One region of the Streptomyces sp. NBC_00386 genome, then DNA from elsewhere that is predicted to be linked to it. Evidence: riboswitches for the same ligand, from Rfam matches in the RefSeq annotation. Region 1 holds a riboswitch; each other region holds the start of a gene.

Evidence for each region. Region 1 has a riboswitch for cyclic di-AMP ahead of OG780_RS11265 (M23 family metallopeptidase). Riboswitches for the same ligand answer to the same signal wherever they lie in the genome.
Region 2: linked by a shared signal. The riboswitch ahead of OG780_RS16985 (C40 family peptidase) and the one ahead of OG780_RS11265 (M23 family metallopeptidase) in region 1 are both predicted to bind cyclic di-AMP.
Region 3: linked by a shared signal. The riboswitch ahead of OG780_RS07070 (M23 family metallopeptidase) and the one ahead of OG780_RS11265 (M23 family metallopeptidase) in region 1 are both predicted to bind cyclic di-AMP.

What each region holds. Positions count from the first base shown of each region.
Region 1 is NZ_CP107950.1:2,600,840-2,605,112, reverse strand. Features, by position in the region: gene OG780_RS11270 (M16 family metallopeptidase) at 1-1,113, shown strand, start outside; cyclic di-AMP (ydaO/yuaA leader) riboswitch at 1,329-1,488, shown strand; gene OG780_RS11265 (M23 family metallopeptidase) at 1,501-2,268, shown strand; gene OG780_RS11260 (GntR family transcriptional regulator) at 2,465-3,157, shown strand; gene OG780_RS11255 (HPr family phosphocarrier protein) at 3,385-3,666, opposite strand; gene OG780_RS11250 (bifunctional acetate--CoA ligase family protein/GNAT family N-acetyltransferase) at 3,842-4,273, shown strand, end outside.
Region 2 is NZ_CP107950.1:3,907,073-3,911,345, reverse strand. Features, by position in the region: gene OG780_RS16990 (tellurite resistance/C4-dicarboxylate transporter family protein) at 1-756, opposite strand, end outside; gene OG780_RS16985 (C40 family peptidase) at 907-2,085, opposite strand; cyclic di-AMP (ydaO/yuaA leader) riboswitch at 2,094-2,262, opposite strand; gene pcrA (DNA helicase PcrA) at 2,636-4,273, shown strand, end outside.
Region 3 is NZ_CP107950.1:1,640,268-1,644,540, forward strand. Features, by position in the region: gene OG780_RS07060 (TetR/AcrR family transcriptional regulator) at 1-163, shown strand, start outside; gene OG780_RS07065 (SGNH/GDSL hydrolase family protein) at 384-1,169, opposite strand; gene OG780_RS07070 (M23 family metallopeptidase) at 1,440-2,372, opposite strand; cyclic di-AMP (ydaO/yuaA leader) riboswitch at 2,377-2,538, opposite strand; gene OG780_RS07075 (tyrosine-protein phosphatase) at 3,180-3,977, shown strand; gene OG780_RS07080 (DUF6126 family protein) at 4,001-4,117, opposite strand; gene OG780_RS07085 (helix-turn-helix domain-containing protein) at 4,144-4,273, opposite strand, start outside.

The sequences.
Region 1 (4,273 bases):
GAGCGCTGCGGCGCCACGCTCGACGCGCACGCCGACCACCCCGGTGTGCGCCTGTCCCTCGAAGTGCCCGTCTCGCGCCTGGCCAAGGCCCTCGGCCTGCTCGCCGACGCCCTGCGGGCCCCCGCGTTCGCGGACAGCGAGGTCGAGCGGCTGGTGACCAACCGGCTGGACGAGATCCCGCACGAGACGGCCAATCCCGCCCGCCGTGCCGCCAAAGAGCTCTCCAAGGAGCTGTTCCCGGCGAGCGCGCGCATGGCGCGCCCGCGGCAGGGCACCGAGGAGACCGTCCAGAACATCGACTCGTCGGCCGTTCGCGCGTTCTACGAGAGGCACGTGCGCCCCGTCACGGCCACTGCCGTCGTCGTCGGTGACCTGACCGATGTCGATCTCGACGAACTGCTCGCCGACACGCTCGGCTCCTGGACCGGCTCGGCCGCCCAGCCGCGCCCCGTGCCGCCGGTGAGCGCCGACGACACCGGCCGCGTGATCATCGTCGACCGCCCCGGCGCCGTCCAGACGCAGCTGCTCATCGGCCGGGTCGGCGCCGACCGGCACGACCGCGTGTGGCCCGCGCAGGTCCTCGGCACCTACTGCCTCGGCGGCACCCTCACCTCGCGCCTGGACCGCGTCCTGCGCGAGGAGAAGGGCTACACCTACGGCGTGCGGGCGTTCGGACAGGTCCTGCGCTCCGCGCCGGACGGCACGGGAGCCGCGATGCTCGCCATCAGCGGCTCGGTCGACACCCCCAACACCGGTCCTGCGCTCGACGACCTGTGGACGGTGCTGCGCACCCTCGCGGCCGAGGGTCTGACCGACGCGGAGCGCGACGTCGCCGTGCAGAACCTGGTGGGTGTCGCGCCCCTCAAGTTCGAGACGGCCGCGGCGGTCGCGAGCACGCTCGCGGACCAGGTCGAGCAGCACCTGCCGGACGACTATCAGGCGACGCTCTACCGGCAACTGGCCGCCACCGGCACCGTGGAGGCCACCGCGGCGGCCGTGAGCGCCTTCCCGACGGACCGTCTGGTGACCGTCCTGGTGGGCGACGCGGCGCAGATCGCGGAGCCGGTCAGGGCCCTCGGAATCGGTGAAGTCACCGTGGTGGCCGCCGAGTAGAACCCGTGCGACGCGGGAGGGCCCTGACGGCTGAAGAGCCGTCAGGGCCCTCCCTTTTCCGGAAGCCGTTCCCAAGATGTCCGTATTCGTATGACGGTCACCCTTCTGCCCTGTGGGATACGTTACAAAAATCGTGATCCGTTTGTTGTTCGAAAGTTGCCCCGCTTAGCGTCAGTGCGGCTGTTCGTCACGCAGTGCGCCGCGCCCGCGGCACCGGACAGTCATCGCCGAGTCCCCCATGACGCGAGTCAGGGGAGCCGGGGACCCACACGTAGTCCCTGGGGTGAATCGGACGCCCTCTCCGGAGGGGGCCCGTAGGAGACCTTCCTGCTCCGAACCCGTCAGCTAACCCGGTAGGCGAGAGGGAAGGAAAGGATCAGCCCCTACATGGCGTTCACCTGTGGCACCGGCAAGCACCGTCGTACGAGCCGCGTGCACAGCACGACCACCACGACCGCCGTCGGGGTCGCGGCGCTCACCACCACCGGTGTCATCGGAACCCTGGCCGCCCCCGCGTTCGCCGCGGAAACCTCCGTCGAGCAGACCGGGCTGACCCAGACCGTCACCCTCAACGACACGGTCGCCGACCAGATCGACGCCCAGGCCTTCGCGCAGCTGCGCGCCGCCGACGAGGCCGCCGCGCGCAAGCAGGCCGAGCAGACCGCGCGCAAGCAGGCCGCGGAGCAGGCCCAGGAGCTGCGCGAGACCAAGGAGCGCGCCGCCCGCGAGGCCGAGCGCAAGCGTCTGAACACGTTCGTCATGCCGATCACCGGTTCGTACGTCTCCACCGGCTACCAGGCCAGCAGCAGCCTCTGGTCCTCCGGCAGCCACACCGGAGTCGACTTCCACGCCGCGTCCGGCACCTCGGTCCACGCCGTCGGCTCCGGCACGGTCGTCACGGCCGGCTGGGGCGGCGCCTACGGCAATCAAGTCGTGATCAAGATGCACGACGGCACGTACACCATGTACGGCCACCTCTCGTCCATCGGTGTGTCCGTGGGGCAGACGGTCACTCCGGGGCAGCAGATCGCTCTCTCGGGGGACACCGGCAACACCACCGGTCCCCACCTTCACTTCGAGGCCCGTACGACCGCCGAGTACGGATCGGACATGGACCCGGTCGCGTACCTGCGCTCGCACGGCGTCAACGTCTGACGACCGCTTCGCGGCTTCTTCGCCGCTTTCGATGCCCCGGCTCACCGAGCCGGGGCATCGTCGTTTCCAGATGCCGTCTGTCCAAAAAATATCCATGGATTCAGGCCTGCCATCGGAAATTCAGGCTTCCTGCAATAGAGTCACTGAACAAGCGTCAATCGACGGCGTTTCACGGGGATTAAAGCGGAGGTCGGTCATGCGTATTCCGGCGCACTCGGTGTGCACGGCGATCCGTGACGACATCGTCGCGGGTGTCTACGAGCGCGGCGGCCGCCTCACCGAGGAACTGCTCGCACGCCGATACGGCGTCTCTCGCGTCCCCGTGCGCGAGGCCCTGCGCACGCTGGAGGCCGAGGGGTTCGTGGTCACCCGCCGGCACGCGGGCGCGTGTGTCGCGGAGCCCTCCGAGCTGGAGGCCGCGGACCTCCTGGAGATGCGCATGCTGCTGGAACCGCTGGGTGCCGCGAGGGCCGCGCAGCGGCGCACGGAGGCCCACCTGAAGGTGCTGCGGGGTCTGGTCAGGCTGGGGCAGGAGCGCTCCAGGCGAGGCCACAGCGAGGATCTGCGCTCGTTGGGCGGCTGGTTCCACGAGACGCTCGCGCAGGCGTCCGGCAGCCCCGCGCTCACCTCGACGCTCGCCCAGCTGCGCCACAAGATCGCCTGGATGTACTCGGTGGAGGCGCCGGCCGACCCCGCGGAATCCTGGGCGGAGCACGGCGGCATCGTGGACGCGGTCGCCCGCGGGGACAGTGAGCGGGCCCGCGCGATCACGGCCCTGCACACCGAGCGCGCCACGGCCGCGCACCGGCTCCGATTTCCCGGCGGCGACCGGCCGGACCGTGTGAGAAGTTCGCAACATCCCGTAAACATGACGGGCCCGCGTCATTAACACGGGCGCCGTATACAAAGAGGGATATTCGGCAGGGGCTCATTTCTGATGCCCTTTTATGCGTGTGTCCGGAATTTCGGCGCACGCCATTCCCGCGGCCATGGCGCGAGGTCGTACGTGGCATGTGGGGAATTTCCGAGCGAGGGTACGGAAAAACGGCCGAGCCGCGCCACCCGGCGAAGGGGAGCGCGGCTCGGCCGTGTGAGTCCACGTGCCTCGTGGGCGGCTCAGACGGTCTCGGGGAGTTCGTCGAGCCCCTCGGCGACCAGCTTCGCCAGACGGTCGAGAGCGGCATCCGCGCCCTCGGAGTCCGACGTGAGGACGATCTCCTCGCCGCCCTGGGCGCCCAGGCCGAGGACCGCGAGCATGGAGGCCGCGTTGACGGGGTTCCCGTCGGCCTTGGCGATCGTCACGGGGATGCCGGAAGCCGTGGCGGCCCGGACGAAGATGGAGGCGGGGCGGGCATGGAGGCCCTCGGTCCAGCCGACGTTGACGCGGCGCTCAGCCATGTGATGCTGCCCTTCGGGTGTTCAAGGTTGTCTAGACCATTCTTTCATATCGCGAGGCGTGCCCGAACGGTCCCGGACCTCACCCGCCGCGGTGTCGGCCGAGGACCCGCTCCGACGCCCGTCACCCTCAGACTGCCTCGCGCCGTTGTCGTACGCGAGCCGTACTCTGGGGCCCATGCAGACCTCGGCGGACCGGCACGAGTACCCAGCCCACTGGGAGGCCGACGTGGTGCTGCGCGACGGCGGCACCGCACGCATCAGGCCCATCACCGTCGACGACGCCGAACGCCTGGTCAGCTTCTACGAGCAGGTGTCGGACGAGTCGAAGTACTACCGCTTCTTCGCGCCCTATCCGCGGCTGTCCGCCAAGGACGTCCACCGCTTCACCCACCACGACTTCGTGGACCGCGTGGGCCTCGCGGCCACGGTGGGCGGCGAGTTCATCGCCACCGTGCGCTACGACCGGATCAACGCGGACGGCATGCCCGCCTCCGCGCCCGCCGACGAGGCCGAGGTCGCCTTCCTCGTGCAGGACGCCCACCAGGGCCGCGGTGTCGCCTCCGCGATGCTCGAGCACATCGCCGCGGTGGCCCGCGAGCGCGACATC
Region 2 (4,273 bases), 1.3 Mb from region 1:
CATCACCTCCGCGACGGCCAGGAGGAAGTAGCAGGCGAGGTCGAGCACGAGCAGCGCGCCCGTCGTATCGCGCAGGACGCCCTGGTCGTCGTTGTTCCACAGGTACGGATCCACGTGGTGCACCGCGACGAGTCCCGCCCCGGCCAGCGCCGAGATGCCCAGCGCGCCGGCCGCGATCCAATGGTCCCCGGCGCCCTTCCTCACCTCACCCGGGTCGAAGTACGCGAGCGAGAGCACGTAGAGCCCGATCCCCAGCCAGAACAGCACCAGCGCGGTGTGCGCGAGCCAGTCCGGGCCCACGGCGGCGGCGATCGTGGACGCGAGGACCGAGAGCCCCTGGGTGGCCACGCAGACGAGGAACACCTCTCCCGGCATACGGCGCCGCAGACGCCGCAGGACGGCCATCAGCAGAACCGGCCAGAGCACGGCCGACAGCGCGAGCAGGGCTTCGGCGAGCTCCTGCCGGCCCAGTGTGGAGAACCGGGTGCCGAGCACGGTGGTCGCCGCGACCGCGTCGAGCCCGGCGGGTGCGCCGGCCTGCCGCGCCCACCGCTCCCGGTCGCCCACCAGCCGGACCGCGAAGTCCGCGGCGAGCCCGGCCCAGGCGAGCGACGCGAGGACCAGCGCGATCCGGGAGAGGGCCTCGTGGCCGGTCAGGTGCAGCCCGATCGAGATGATGCCGGTGGCCATGACGGTGGTTCCGGCGGTGGCCGCCCACCCCGCCCGCCGGGCGCGGAACGACGTGCTGTCCGGCATGTCCGGTGTGTCTGACATGTTCTCGATGCTAGGGACCTCCGCACCGGGTTGCGGGCGGGCCACGCGCGGGCGGGGACGAAAACGCGGGGCACGCGTGGGGGCCGAGAAGGCTCCGCGCGTGCCCCGCGAGAGCGGCGCCCGTGTCCCGGTCTACGCCGGGCGCACCACGCTGTGGATCGCGGAGGTGCCGTCGTAGTAGATCGACTCCTCGCGGACGTACGCTCCCGGCTTCGGCGCGTGGATCATCATGCCGTCGCCGATGTAGAGGCCGACGTGGCTGATGTCGTCGTAGAAGAAGACCAGGTCGCCGGGCCGGGCATCGGTGAGGGAGACCGTCGTGCCCGCGTTCACCTGGTCGTAGGTGACGCGCGGGAGGCTGACGCCGGCGGCCTTCCACGCGGCCTGGGTCAGGCCCGAGCAGTCGTAGGAGTCCGGGCCGGTGGCGCCCCAGACGTACGGCTTGCCGATCTGCGCGCGGGCGAACGCGAGCGCCTCGGCCGCCTTCGACGAGGAGTCCGTGGCCGTCGATCCCGTCGATCCCGTCGCCGACCCGGAGGCCGAGCCGGAAGCCGTGCCGGTCGTGGTGCCGGACGACGACTCCTGCTGGGCGGCCTTCTCGGTGGCGGCCTGCTGCCGTGCCAGCTCCGCCGCCTTGGCCGCGGCCTGCTCCCGCTTCTTCTTCTCGATCGCCGCCAGCCGCGCCTTGTCCTCGGCGTTCAGCTTCGAGAGCAGGGAGCGGGCCTCGGTGAGCTTGTGCTGCACCGTGGCCTTGGACGTCTTGAGCGCCTTCTGCGAGGCGGTCAGGGACTCCAGGCTCCGGGTGGCCTCCGCCCGCTTCCTGGTGGTGGCGGCCTGCTCCGTGATGTAGTCGTCGACGGCCGCCTTCTGACGTGACGTCAGACGGCTCATCAGCTGGGTCTGGTCGAAGTAGTCCTGGGGGTTGTCCGCGAGCAGCAGGGTCGCGGTGTCGGGCGCGGAGGCCCCGGTGCGGTACTGCGCCGCGGCGAACGACCCCAGTTCCTCGCGCGCGGTGTTGAGCTTCTCGGTGCGCCGGGCGACGTCGTCGAGCAGGGTGTCGACGCGCTCGCGCTGCTCGGTGGTCTTCTCCCGGGTCGCGTTGTACTTGTCCGTGGCCGTCTCGGCCTGGTGGTAGAGGTCGTCGACCTTCTTCGAGACCGCTTCGATGCTGGGCCGGGGCTCGGCCGAGGGGGCGGCGTTGGCGGTCTGGGAGAGCAGGGCCACGGAGGTGAGGGCCGCTGTGGCGAGGGCCGGGGTCCGTATGCCTGCGATGCGCGCACCCGTGGGACGCGCTTTGCGGTGTGACGCCAAGAGAGGCGACTCCTTCCGTCATCCGCCTACCGAGTTAGCTGTCGGGTTCGGGCGGGTGGTTCCGGAAGGCTGCCCTACGGTCCTTGCCCCGCAAGGCGGTTGGACCGATTCACCCCAAGGTCGGTGGGTCCCCGGCTCCGGGGCCTCGCGGCGTACCGGACTCGGCGGAGGCCGCTCGGCCCGGCGAGGTTCGCCGGTCGCGGTCGAGCGGCCTTCCCGCACGCTAGCCAACCGGTGTGGCCCGTGTGAAGGTTGATGTGCGATATGCCCGATACATTTTCGTGACCATTGCCGTGTGTCCCGAGGGCGGCGACCCGCCCGTCCGGCCCGTCGAACGGGCCCCGCCCGCTCCGAACGGCTCGCCGGAGCCGCTCGCCGACGGGGTCTCGCGCCGGGTGACCGCTCGGCCGCTTCTCGTCACGGGGTGTGAGGTGTCATGGCCGGAAGGCCGCCTTCCCCGGGGTGTTCCGCCGGGACCCTGGTCACACTTGCGGCCGAGTTCTCGAGGTGGCGGCGGGCTGTCGGTGGGGCGGCCTAGACTCGGAGAGCGATGAGCAGCCTCTTTGACGACAGCTTCCTGGCGGACCTCAAGCCCTCCGCGGCCCACGAGGACGAACACCCGCCGCCGCCCGAGGACGATCACGTACCGGAGCCCGTTCCGGACGATCTGTTCGGCGGGAAGTTCGACATGCCGCCGAGCCGGGACGCGTACTACCGCGACGGCGCGCCCAGGCCCGCCGTGGACCCGGCGGCCCTGCTGGACGGACTGAACGAGAACCAGCGCGCGGCCGTGGTCCACTCCGGCTCGCCGCTGCTCATCGTGGCCGGTGCCGGCTCCGGCAAGACCCGCGTGCTCACCCACCGGATCGCGCATCTGCTCGGCGAGCGGAACGTCCACCCGGGCCAGATCCTCGCGATCACCTTCACGAACAAGGCCGCGGGCGAGATGAAGGAGCGCGTCGAGGCGCTCGTGGGCCCGCGCGCCAACGCGATGTGGGTGATGACCTTCCACAGCGCCTGCGTCCGCATCCTGCGCCGCGAGAGCAAGACACTCGGCTTCACCTCGTCGTTCTCGATCTACGACGCCGCCGACTCCAAGCGTCTGATGGCGCTCGTCTGCCGTGATCTCGACCTCGACCCCAAGCGGTTCCCGCCGAAGTCGTTCAGCGCCAAGATCTCGAACCTGAAGAACGAGCTGATCGACGAGGAGGACTTCGCCGCCCAGGCCTCCGACGGCTTCGAGAAGACCCTCGCCCAGGCGTACGCGATGTACCAGTCGCGGCTGCGCGAGGCCAACGCGCTCGACTTCGACGACCTGATCATGACCACGGTCAATCTGCTGCGCGCCTTCCCGGACGTCGCCGAGCACTACCGCCGCCGCTTCCGGCACGTCCTGGTCGACGAGTACCAGGACACGAACCACGCGCAGTACGCACTCGTGCGGGAGCTCGTCGGCAACTCCGAGCACCCCGCGGACGTACCGCCCGGCGGGTACGACCTGGCACCCGCCGAGCTGTGCGTCGTGGGTGACGCGGACCAGTCGATCTACGCCTTCCGCGGCGCGACCATCCGCAACATCCTCCAGTTCGAGGAGGACTACCCGAACGCGACGACGATCCTCCTGGAGCAGAACTACCGCTCCACCCAGACGATCCTGTCCGCCGCCAACGCGGTCATCGAGCGCAACGAGTCCCGCCGCCCCAAGAACCTGTGGACCAACGCGGGCGCGGGCTCGAACATCACGGGCTACGTCGCGGACACCGAACACGACGAGGCCCAGTTCGTCGCCGACGAGATAGACCGTCTCGCCGACGCGGGCGAGGCCAAGGCCGGCGACGTCGCGGTCTTCTACCGCACGAACGCGCAGTCCCGTGTCTTCGAAGAGATCTTCATCCGCGTCGGCCTGCCCTACAAGGTCGTCGGCGGCGTCCGCTTCTACGAGCGCAAGGAGGTCCGGGACGTCCTGGCGTACCTCAGGGTGCTGTCCAACCCCGAGGACTCCGTCCCGATGCGCCGCATCCTGAACGTGCCCAAGCGCGGTATCGGCGACCGCGCCGAGGCGATGATCGACGCCCTCTCGCAGCGCGAGAAGATCAGCTTCCCGGCGGCGCTGCGCCGCGTCGACGAGGCCTATGGCATGGCCGCACGCTCCACCAACGCGGTCAAGCGGTTCAACACGCTGATGGAG
Region 3 (4,273 bases), 960 kb from region 1:
GAGCGCGGCCCTCAGGCTCACGGCGCTGCTGGACGGACTGGCGGTCCAGATGACGGCGTACTCCGGAGCGGTGTCACGGGCGCGGACCCAGGAATGGGCGGACGAGGCACTCGCCCGCGAACTTGGCCTGGAACGCGAGGCGTTGATGGCGGCGGTCCGCTAGGGCCTGGTCCCCGGTCCCGGCCCCGTACCGCGCTTCGCCCACTCCCCGGCGTGGACCGCCGTGCGGGCGGTCGTCCCGGATCCCGCCGGGAGCGACCGGTACTCCTGATCCGCACCCCGCCCGGGGCGCCGCGGCCAACGGGACCGGGCCGGGCCGGTCGGGCGCCGGTGTACCGGTCCCGACCGGCCCGGCCGGCCCTGCCGACCGGGCCGGTGCCGTCTCAGGCGACCGACTCGATGCGCATCTTGATGTCGTCCGGGGAGAGGGCGCCCTTGGCCGCGACGTGATCGCCCGAGGACTCCCCGCGCAGCCGCCGTCCGATCCACGGGACGAGGTACTCGCGCGCCCACTGGATGTTGTCGCGGCGCATCTCCAGCGTGCCGCGCGGCGGGAGGGGCGGCCAGGGCTGGTCCGGGTCGGCCGGGACCTCCAGGCCGAGTACCTGTCCGGCACGGAGCGCCACCCGGGTGTGCCCCTCGGGAGAGAGGTGCAGCCGGTCGCCGTCCCAGGCCCGGCGGTCCTGGATCGTCTTCAGGGACCAGAGGTCGAGGACGGGACAGCCGTAGCGGTCCGCGATGGCACGCACATGTCCGTTGTAGGTGGCGATCTTGCCGCGCAGGTGCTTGAGCACGGGGACGCCACGCGTGTCGAAGCCGGTGGTCACCATGACGGTGCCGACGGCGGAGGTGAGGTCGATGATCGCGCGCTCGAAGCGTTCCGCGACCTCGTCGGGGTCGGTGCCGGGGCGGATGATGTCGTTGCCGCCGGCGCAGAACGACACCAGGTCCGGGCCGAGTTCCTTGGCCCTCTGGAGCTGGGACTCGACGATCTGGTCGAGCAGTTTGCCGCGCACGGCGAGGTTGGTGTAGCCGAAATCGCCTTCGGGCCTGCGGTCCGCGAGAAGTACCGCGAACCGGTCCGCCCAGCCGACGAACGCTCCGTCGGGCCCAGGGTCGCCGACGCCCTCGGTGAAGCTGTCCCCCACCGCCACGTACGACCCGATCACTGATCTGTTGTCACTCTTCGAATCGTCTGCCACATGGAGCATGATTCACCTTTTGATGTGAGCTACGCGACCGTAGGGAAGGGTTGACGGCCGGTGAGATAAGCCACTCGCCAAGCATTGGTCAACTCTGGAATAGGGCTCGCGTCAAGGATGTTGAAGCAGCGATCGCCCAGAGGCCGTTGCCGCGGGCACACCGAAGGCCGGACCCAGGGGATCGTGGGGTCCGGCCTTCGGAGATCTTCCTGCCGTCAGGAGCAGGAGGCGGGGGGGTCAGCCCACGGCGACACCGTGCGAGCGCAGGTACGCGACCGGGTCGATGTCGGAGCCGTAGTCCGGCGTGGTGCGGATCTCGAAGTGCAGGTGCGGTCCGGTCACGTTGCCCGTGGCGCCGGAGAGACCTATCTGCTGCCCCTCGGTCACGGTCTGCCCCGCCGAGACGGACAGCGACGACATGTGGGCGTACTGGGAGTACTTGCCGTCGGCGTGCTGGATGACGACCTGGTTGCCGTAGGCGCCGCCCCAGCCCGCGGAGACGACCGTGCCCGCGGCGATGGACTTGAGCGTGGTGCCGGTCGGGATCACGAAGTCCACGCCCGTGTGGTAACCGCTGGACCACATGCTGCCCGCCACCTTGTAACCCGTGCCGACGGAGCTGCTCGCGACCGGCAGGGTGTAGCCGGAAGAAGTGCCGGTGGAAGGGGTGGTGGAAGGGGTGGTGGAAGGGGTGGTGGAAGCGGTGTCGGAGGGGGCCGGGTCGGCGGCCGGGGTCGCCTGAGCGGGCTTCGCCGAGGTGGTCGTCCGGGTGGCCGAGTGCGTGGCCGAGTGGGCGGCGGCCTTCTTGCCGAGCGACAGCTTCAGACCCGGGTGGATCAGCGACGGGTCGCCGCCGATGGAGGAGCGGTTGTCGGCGTAGATCTTCTTCCAGCCGCCGCTGACGTTCTGCTCGTCGGCGATCTTCGAGAGGTAGTCGCCGGACCTCACCGCGTACGTCTTCGTCCCGGCGGCCTTGGCGGCCTTCTTCGCGGGAGCGGCGGTCGCGGCCTTCTCGACATGGTGCGCGACGGCGGTGGCCGGGGTCGCGGCGTGGGCGCCGGTGGCTCCCATCAGGGGCAGCGCGAGTGCGGCGCCACCGGTTCCGGCCACGGCGATCGAGCGGGTGAAACGCAAGGACTTGGGACGGCGGTGCTTACCCTTCGCGGGCATGACGAATTCCTCTCCGGCGCCTGCGGGGTGAGCTGTCGGGTGCGGGCTGGAGATGCCCGGCCACGCTGCTGCGCGGCTGTACCCCTAGCCTGTTCCGGAAAAGAACCGGATCAGGCGCGGAACCTGTGGGTCCCCCGCTCCTGCCGTGTACGGGTGAGTGTGCGGATTCCGGGCGGCGGCAGGATTGGGCGTCCGTCCGGATTGAGGCAGAACGTAAGCGACATGAGAGCGCGTCGACAACTATGTGCGGTTTCTGTGCGCTCGCCGTTCTTGATCCATGCGGAAACCGCCGTCACCCTCCGTGGAGTGACGATCTTCCCGACCTCTCAACCCACCTGAAAATCCAGGCAGGTTGAGTAATGAGGACGGCAACGCATCGTCACGAATATGACGCTCCTCACGCGACTCGCCCCAGGATGCCCTATTCCAGGGCCAGTTGCCATGAAGGTGCTTATTCGGACAGAACAGACAGATGCTGCACGGACGGATATCCGGCACATCCGGACCCCCGCTCGGAATGGCACACAAAACGACGCTCGCGAATGCCTCGTATCGCGTCAATTGCCCCACGGGGCCGATGCGGCCAGAGGCGCGCGGCCGATCCATCACAAGAATCGAATGCATATTCGACATCAGATGTCGCGATGTGCCGCTTCCAGGGCGTTCCGTCCGGAAGGCATCGGCTGTGGACAACTCATTGCCCGAGGAACCCATGTCGTATCGTCGGGAGCGCGAGCCGGTACAACTGCCGACGAGCGGCGCCGAGTCCAGCACGGCGACGCCGGCGGCCGAATGGGAGGAGCCCCCGTGACGCAGCAGGTCCCGTCGACCGAGCCCGAGCTCGGCGGAGTGCGCAACTTCCGCGACGTGGGCGGACTGCCCACCGCGGACGGCCGGCGAGTGCGTTATGGGCACCTGTTCCGCAGCGGCCACCTCGCCCACGCCACGGAGGAGGACGCCGCGTTCCTCGCCTCTCTGGGTCTCCACACGATCTTCGACTTCCGTAATGCCGCGGACCAGAGACTGGAGGGCCCGGACGTCGAACTGCCGGGCGTGCGGAACGTGAACCTCCCGCTGAGCGACCCGGCGGACGGCAGCGAGTTCTGGAAGATGGTCCGCGACGGCGATCTCGACCAGCTGCGCGCGATCCTCGGCGACGGCAAGGGCGAGAACCGGATGATCAACTCCTACCGCACGATCATCAAGGAGCGCACGGCCGAGCACTCCCAGGTGCTGCACGCCCTGGCCGACGACAGCGTGCCCGCGCTGATGCACTGCGCGGCGGGCAAGGACCGTGCCGGGCTGTCCGTCGCGGTCACCCTGCTCGCCCTCGGTGTCGAGCGCGAGGCGATCGTGGCCGACTACCTGGAGTCGAACGCCACGCACCGCCGTTACAAGGTGCACCGCAACGGCTCCTCGGCCGGTGCCTACTCCCCCGAGGTGATGGAACTGCTCAGCCCGCTGTTCGACGCGCGCGCCGCGTACCTGACAGCCGCCTTCGAGACGATCGAGGAGACCTGGGGCAGCGTCGAGGTCTATCTGGAGCAGGGCCTGGGACTGACGCCGGAGCTGCGGGAGCGCCTGCGCGGGCGGCTCCTGGACTGAGCCGCCCGCCGGGACCGGGCTCCCTACTGGTTCTGCGCACCCAGCGTGAAGAGCAGGTAGATGAAGGCCGCGAACAGGTGGCCGACGGCGACATAGATGATCAGCCGCACCCACAGGGCGCGCGGGAACCTGTCCTCCATGGAGCGGCGGCGTTCTGTGGGTTCGGTCATGACGTCTCTCCCGAGGTGGGGTGGCCCGTCGCCGGGCCGAGGCACAGCGCGGCGACGGGGCTCTGCAGCAGGGTGTGTACGAAGAGGAGCTCGGCTCCGTCGCGCTCGACGGCGGCGATGCGGTGC